Linked DNA regions of Pararhizobium sp. A13. The protein of the gene in region 1 interacts with the protein of each later gene in a pairwise test. Links are inferred from orthologs where the notes say so. Each region holds a gene or a part of one and is shown on either strand. Other genes may lie near its edges. The genes, in order: WI754_RS18420 and mtgA.

The links.
Region 2: the proteins of WI754_RS18420 (region 1) and mtgA interact in binary tests that used the Escherichia coli proteins (3 or more experiments, as listed by UniProt). The link is inferred for Pararhizobium sp. A13 from one-to-one orthologs.

Annotation. Positions count from the first base shown.
Region 1 is NZ_CP149510.1:3,751,303-3,754,567, reverse strand. Bases 1-2,947 are described here. They hold WI754_RS18420 (penicillin-binding protein 2), read left to right. Parts: upstream 1-574; coding sequence 575-2,320; downstream 2,321-2,947. Other genes in these bases: WI754_RS18415 (UDP-N-acetylmuramoyl-L-alanyl-D-glutamate--2,6-diaminopimelate ligase), read left to right, coding at 2,384-2,947; WI754_RS18425 (hypothetical protein), read left to right, coding at 177-575; rsmH (16S rRNA (cytosine(1402)-N(4))-methyltransferase RsmH), read left to right, coding at 1-173. In the rest of the region: more of WI754_RS18415, read left to right, coding at 2,948-3,265. UniProt on the Escherichia coli protein: Essential cell division protein that catalyzes cross-linking of the peptidoglycan cell wall at the division septum. Required for localization of FtsN.
Region 2 is NZ_CP149510.1:790,090-793,254, reverse strand. Bases 157-3,003 are described here. They hold mtgA (monofunctional biosynthetic peptidoglycan transglycosylase), read left to right. Parts: upstream 157-1,128; coding sequence 1,129-1,878; downstream 1,879-3,003. Other genes in these bases: rpmF (50S ribosomal protein L32), read left to right, coding at 2,764-2,949; WI754_RS03790 (glutathione S-transferase family protein), read left to right, coding at 1,958-2,605; WI754_RS03800 (polyprenyl synthetase family protein), read right to left, coding at 157-969. Outside these bases: hisC (histidinol-phosphate transaminase), read right to left, coding at 1-51; more of WI754_RS03800, read right to left, coding at 55-156. UniProt on the Escherichia coli protein: Peptidoglycan polymerase that catalyzes glycan chain elongation from lipid-linked precursors. May play a role in peptidoglycan assembly during cell division in collaboration with other cell division proteins.

The DNA.
Region 1 (3,265 bases):
CACCAGTTGGCAAATCTATGGTGGCGGCCAGTGAAGAAGAAGCGTCTCGCAATCCGCGCGCCCGGTCCGCCAAGATGCGGGTCGGCGCCCGCACTGATGCCCCGCCTCAGGCAGATGATCTGTCCATCTTCGATTTGCCGAACCTTGCGAGCCTTGGAAAGATTGGGGGCTGAGACATGTTGCGCACCTTTGACATTGTCCTGATCGTCGTCATGACGGCCGCAGCGACGGTCACCTACACGATCAAGCACCGGGCGGAAAACAAGCTGGAAGAAGTGCGCAAGCTGGAGGCCGAGATAAAGCTCGAGGAAGATACGATCGACCTTCTGCGCGCCGACTGGGCACTGCTCACCCAGCCCAATCGCCTCGAAAAGCTCGTCACCGTCTACCAGCAGGATCTGCAGCTCGCGCCCACCGTCTCGACCCAGCTCGCGCGCCCGGAAGAGTTGCCGATGCTCAAGGCCGATCTGCCGCCGCCGGAGGATGTCCTCGAAGTGATGGGCATGGCCAAGGGCAAGTCGAAAAAGCCGCTAGCGAAGACGGATAATATTGCAACAGGTTCGGTGGCACGCTGATGTCTTTTCTGTCCCGCATCATGGTCGTCAAGAGCAAGGCCCATTTCTCCGCCGGCGGCAACAATCATCCCGGCGATATCGGAATGCCGTTCGAAGGAACCCGCAAGAAGAGCAGCAGCCAGGCGCGTAGCCGTGTTGCGATCGTCATCATCAGCTTCACCGCGGTCTATTGCGTGATCGGCGGCCGCCTCGTGCAATACGGGCTGGCCAAGCCCGACACGGTTTCCAGCATCGGTCGCGCCGACAATCTGATGGCCTCGCGCCCCGATATTCTGGACCGTAACGGCGAAATCCTCGCAACCGACATTCGCACGGTCTCGCTCTATGCCGAGCCGCACAAGATCGTCGATGCAGACGAGGCAGTCGAACAATTGTCGACTGTCCTGCCCAATCTCAATGTCGCGGATATCTACAACAAGCTGAAATCCAAATCGCGGTTCCAGTGGCTGCGTCGACAGCTGACGCCGAAGCAGCAGAGTGAAATCCTGGCGCTCGGGATTCCCGGCATCGGCTTCCGGCCGGAGAAGCGCCGCTTCTATCCGGGCGGCGCCACCGCGTCTCATGTCGTCGGTCACGTCAACGTAGACAATCGCGGCATCGCCGGTATGGAACGCTGGATCGACAACCAAGGACTGGCCGATCTTGCCGCCATCGGCATGACGAGCGATGCGAAACTCGAGCCGGTCAAGCTCTCAATCGACCTGCGTGTACAGAACATCCTGCGCGATGTCGTCGTCGATGCCATGGGAAAGTTCAAGTCGCTAGCCGCAGGCGGCGTGGTGATGGACGTGAAGACCGGCGAAATTCTCGCGATGGTGTCCTATCCCGACTATGATCCGAACAAGCCCGCCGATGGCGCCAAGGAAGGCTGGATGAACCGCATGTCGAACGGCACGTTCGAGATGGGGTCGACCTTCAAGTCGTTTACGACCGCGATGGCGCTCGATTCCGGCAAGGTGACATTGAAGGACAGCTTCGATGCGCGCTTCCCGATTCGTATTGGCGGTTTCACCATCAAGGATTTCCACGGCAAGCATCGTGTTCTGACCGTGCCGGAGATCTTCCAGTATTCATCCAATATCGGGACGGCCAAGATGGCCGATATCGTTGGCATCGCCGGTCACAAGGAGTTCCTGACCCGGATGGGCCTGCTTTCAAAGATGCAGACGGAACTGCCTGAAGTGAAGATGCCGAGCCAGCCGCGCGAATGGAAGAAGATCAACTCGATCACCATCTCCTTTGGTCACGGCGTCTCCACGACGCCTTTGCAGACGGCAGTGGCCGGTGCCGCCCTGTTGAACGGCGGACACCTCATCGAACCGACCTTCCTGCCGCGCACGGCGGAGGAGGCTGAGGCTGCCTCGACGACTGTCATCAAAAAGTCGACCAGCGACGATATGCGCTTCCTGTTCCGCTGGAATGCCATCAACGGCTCTGGCAAGAATGCGCGCGTGCCGGGCTACAATGTCGGCGGCAAGACCGGGACCGCAGATAAGGTCGTGAACGGCCGTTATTCGAGCGCCGCCAATTTCAACGCTTTTCTGGCCGGCTTCCCGATCGACAATCCGCGCTACGTGGTCCTGACCTTCATCGACGAACCAAAAACCGACAAGGGCAATGGCGCAGCACTTGCAGGCAATACGGCAGCTCCGATGGTGCACGACATCATCAGCCGCTCTGCGCCACTTCTTGGCGTGGAGCCGAAGTTCGGCGAAGACGGTTCTGCCTTGCTTGTGTCTTATTGACCATGGAATGACAATCTGGAGGATTCGCCGCCCGGCGGGTCGGTATAACTGAAAAGTGCATCCATGAAGATCAAAGACCTGATCGGGAAGGATTTCCCGGAAATTGCCGCGCAGTTGAACGCCGCCGCCGGCGATATCGACATTGCCGCCATCACTGCGGATAGCCGGCAGGTCGTTCCCGGCGCGCTGTTCGTGGCGCTTTCGGGAAGCAAGGCGGACGGCAAGGCCTTCATCGATGACGCAATTGCGCGCGGCGCCGCCGCCGTGGTCGCAGGCGCTAAACTCTCGAACGATGCGTCAACACCGGTTTTTGCCGCGTCGGCGCCCCGCCGCGTGCTTGCGCTCGCAGCCGCGAATTTCTACGGACGTCAGCCGCAGACGATGGTGGCCGTCACCGGTACGGCCGGAAAGACGTCGGTCGCCTCGTTCACCCGCCAGATCTGGGCACATTCCGGCCGTGCGGCAGCGATGATCGGGACGACGGGCGTCATCGCGCCCGGTCGCAACGATTATGGCTCGCTGACGACACCGGATCCGGTTTCGCTGCACAAGCTGCTCGCGGAACTGGCCAATGCCGGCGTCACCCACGCGGCCATGGAGGCCTCCAGCCACGGGCTCGACCAGAGCCGGCTAGACGGCGTCCGCCTTGCCGCCGCCGGTTTTACGAATCTCGGTCGTGATCACATGGATTACCACCCGACCGTCGAGGACTATATGGCTGCCAAGATGCGGCTGTTCGAGCGTCTGTTGCCGAAGGGATCGCCGGCGGTGATCTTCGCCGACGACGCCTGGTCGGCACAGGCGATCGCTGCAGCCAGAGCTACCGGTCAGGAGGTGCTGACCGTCGGACGCAGGGGCGATTATCTGAGCCTCAAGCGCGTCGAGCATTTCCGTCACAAGCAGATCGCCGAGGTTCATGTCGGCGATGAGATTTTCGACGTGCAC
Region 2 (3,165 bases), 3.0 Mb from region 1 along the record:
TGCCGTATAGGGCTTCAGCGTGCCGACAATCGGCGACCAGAACTTGCTCATCAGTCAGCTCCTGCGATTGGCGACGAAACGGGCCGTTTCGTTGAGAATGTCCGCACGCTCACCGAATGGTTCAAGCAGTGCGGCAGCCTCCTGCACCAGCCGGGCGAGCTGGGCCTCGCTCCAGTCCTTCCCATGCAGGGCAACAAGCGTGCCCTTGCCGCGGGCGGCGTCCTTGCCGGTCGCCTTTCCCATCGTCTCCGCGTCGGCCGTCAGGTCGAGTAGGTCGTCGGCCAGCTGGAACGCGAGCCCGATCTTTTCGCCGTATTGCCGCATCAGCCGTCGATCGGCATCGGAGCTACCGGCTATGATGGCGCCGGCCTCGCAGGCAAAGCGGATCAGTGCGCCGGTCTTCATCGCCTGTAGCGTCGTGATGCCTGTCTCGTCGAGCGCGCAGCCTTCCGCCGCCAGGTCGAGGGCCTGGCCGCCGGCCATGCCGCCGACGCCCGAGGCGCGCGCCAATGCGAGGACCAGCTCGGTCTTCTGCCGGTCGGGGAGCCGTGTTTCCGGTGCGGCGATGATATCGAAGGCGAGTGTCAGCAGGCTGTCGCCGGCAAGGATCGCATTCGCCTCACCGTGCGCGATGTGCACGGTCGGCTGGCCACGGCGGAGGTCGTCGTCGTCCATGGCCGGAAGATCGTCATGAACGAGCGAATAGCTGTGGACACATTCCAATGCCGTGCCGACGCGCAAGGCGGCCTCCGGATCGCCCCCGAGAAGGGCGGCGCTTTCCATCACCAGGAACGGGCGCAGGCGCTTGCCGCCGTTCAGCACGCCGTGGCGCATGGCCGCCAGCAGCGGTTCCGGCCGGGCGATTTCATCCGGTTGTGCCGTGTCGGTGAGAATACTGGCCAGACAGGCCTCGACCTCTGCAGCATTGTTCTTCAGGCGGATTTTGAAGGATGCGGAGTTTTCGCTCATGCGGCGCTCTTTGGCATGACTGTAAGGCCGCTGGCAACGGGATTTTACCATATCGGCAGGCGTCGGCGCGGCTTGCAGTGCAAAGCCGAGAAAACCGTTCAATTTTGCCCGTTCTTGCTCTATGAGAATTTTATGGATTATCAGGCGGGCGCTTCAGGGGTGGACATCGTACCGGAGACTCGGGAAGAGGAGGAGGACGTGTCTTCCAGCCGTTCGCGAGGGTGGCGGGATGTTCTGCGTCAGCGCTGGCGGCGCATCGCAATGGCCATGTTCGGCATCCTCGTGCTCCCCTATATCCTGATCATCCTCTATGTACCGAGTTTCATTCATCCGATTTCGACGCTGATGTTGCGCGATCTCGTGCTTCTGCGCGGCTATGATCGCCAATGGGTCTCGTTCGACAATATTTCGCCCAATCTCGTGCAGTCGGTGATGATGTCGGAAGACGGCCAATTCTGTATTCACGACGGCGTCGACTGGGTGCAGATGCGCGGCGTCGTCAACGATGCGCTGGAAGGCGAATCCACCCGCGGCGCCTCGACGATCCCGATGCAGACGGCCAAGAACCTGTTTCTCTGGAACGGCCGTTCCTTCCTCCGCAAGGGCATGGAGCTACCCCTGGCGCTGGTGGCCGATTTCGTCTGGAGCAAGCGGCGGATGATGGAGCTTTACCTGAATGTCGCGGAATGGGGGCCGGGAATCTACGGTGCGGAAGCCGCCGCCCGGCACCATTTCGGCGTTTCGGCCGCCAAGCTCACGCGTCGCCAGGCTGCTCTTCTGGCGGTCGCGCTTCCCAATCCGATCGAGCGCAATGCCGGCAAGCCCGGCCGCGGCCTGCGGCGGCTCGCCTCGCTGATCGAGCGCCGCGCCGGCCGATCGGGCGAATATATCAAATGCCTTTATGAATGAGATCAGGCCTTTTCATTGGCGCTGAACGTGGCTTTCCCTTTATAGCGAGAGCCTCATTCACGAGGATTGGAGAAGACCGGTGACCAAGCTCACGCTCTATGTCGGCAACAAGAACTATTCCTCCTGGTCGCTTCGGCCATGGCTTGCGCTTGAAGCCTGCGGCGTGCCGTTCGAGGATGTCGTCATCCCGTTCGACTTTCCGGCTGGTAATCCGAAGTTCAGGGACATCTCGCCGACGGGGCGGGTTCCGGTGCTGCACCATGGCGATGTCCGCGTCTGGGAATCGCTGGCGATCATCGAATATGTCGCCGAGCTTTTTCCCGAAGCCGGACTCTGGCCGCAGGATCCCGCCGAAAGGGCGGTCGCCCGCAGCTATTCCATGGAGATGCTCTCCGGTTTCCGCGCGCTGCGCGGCGCCTGCCCGATGAACATCCGCCGCAAGAAGCGGGCGATCAACCTGCCGGACGGCGTCATGGACGATGTCGAGCGGATCGAGACGATCTGGCGCGAGGCCGTAGCCCGCTCGGGTGGTCCGTTCCTGTTCGGACGCTTCACCGCCGCAGATGCCATGTTTGCGCCGGTGGTCAACCGGTTCGAGGTTTACGACCTCACCCGCAATCCAGGCTCGCTCGCATACATGGATGCGGTGAAGACCCATCCCTCCTTCCGGAAATGGCAGGAGGCTGCGCTCCAGGAAACATGGATCGTACCGGAAGACGAGGCTTGATCTGTCTCAGGCCGGCGATCGCGAAAAAATGGCCTTGGGGACTGGTCAAACGCCTGTGAGGCATGTATAAGCCCGGCAAATTCCGAGATTGACATCTGTTTGTCCCGGCCAACGGTCTGGCCGCTCAACAGAGTTTTGCCCGATAAGTGGAGTATGAAATGGCTGTACCGAAAAGAAAAACAAGCCCGTCCAAGCGCGGTATGCGCCGTTCCGCTGACGCGCTGAAGGCTCCGACTTACGTCGAAGACAAGAACTCCGGCGAACTGCGCCGTCCGCACCACATCGACCTGAAGACCGGCATGTATCGCGGTCGCCAGGTTCTGACCCCGAAGGCTTCCGCTTAATCAGCGTCGCCGTCAGGCTCAATTTTTGAAGGGCTGGCTTTCGCCGGCCCTTTTCTGTTGTCTGCTTGCGGGCACGTCCGGCCTTCGGGTCGGTTTCCGGGATCGTCGCCCTATCTGCGTCGGGCGGTCATTTTCTTGACCATAACCGTGCTGTAAGCAAATATCGATCGACGCCCGGCTCGTGAGGTCCGGCGCGCCAAACTGGGAGCTAGTGCC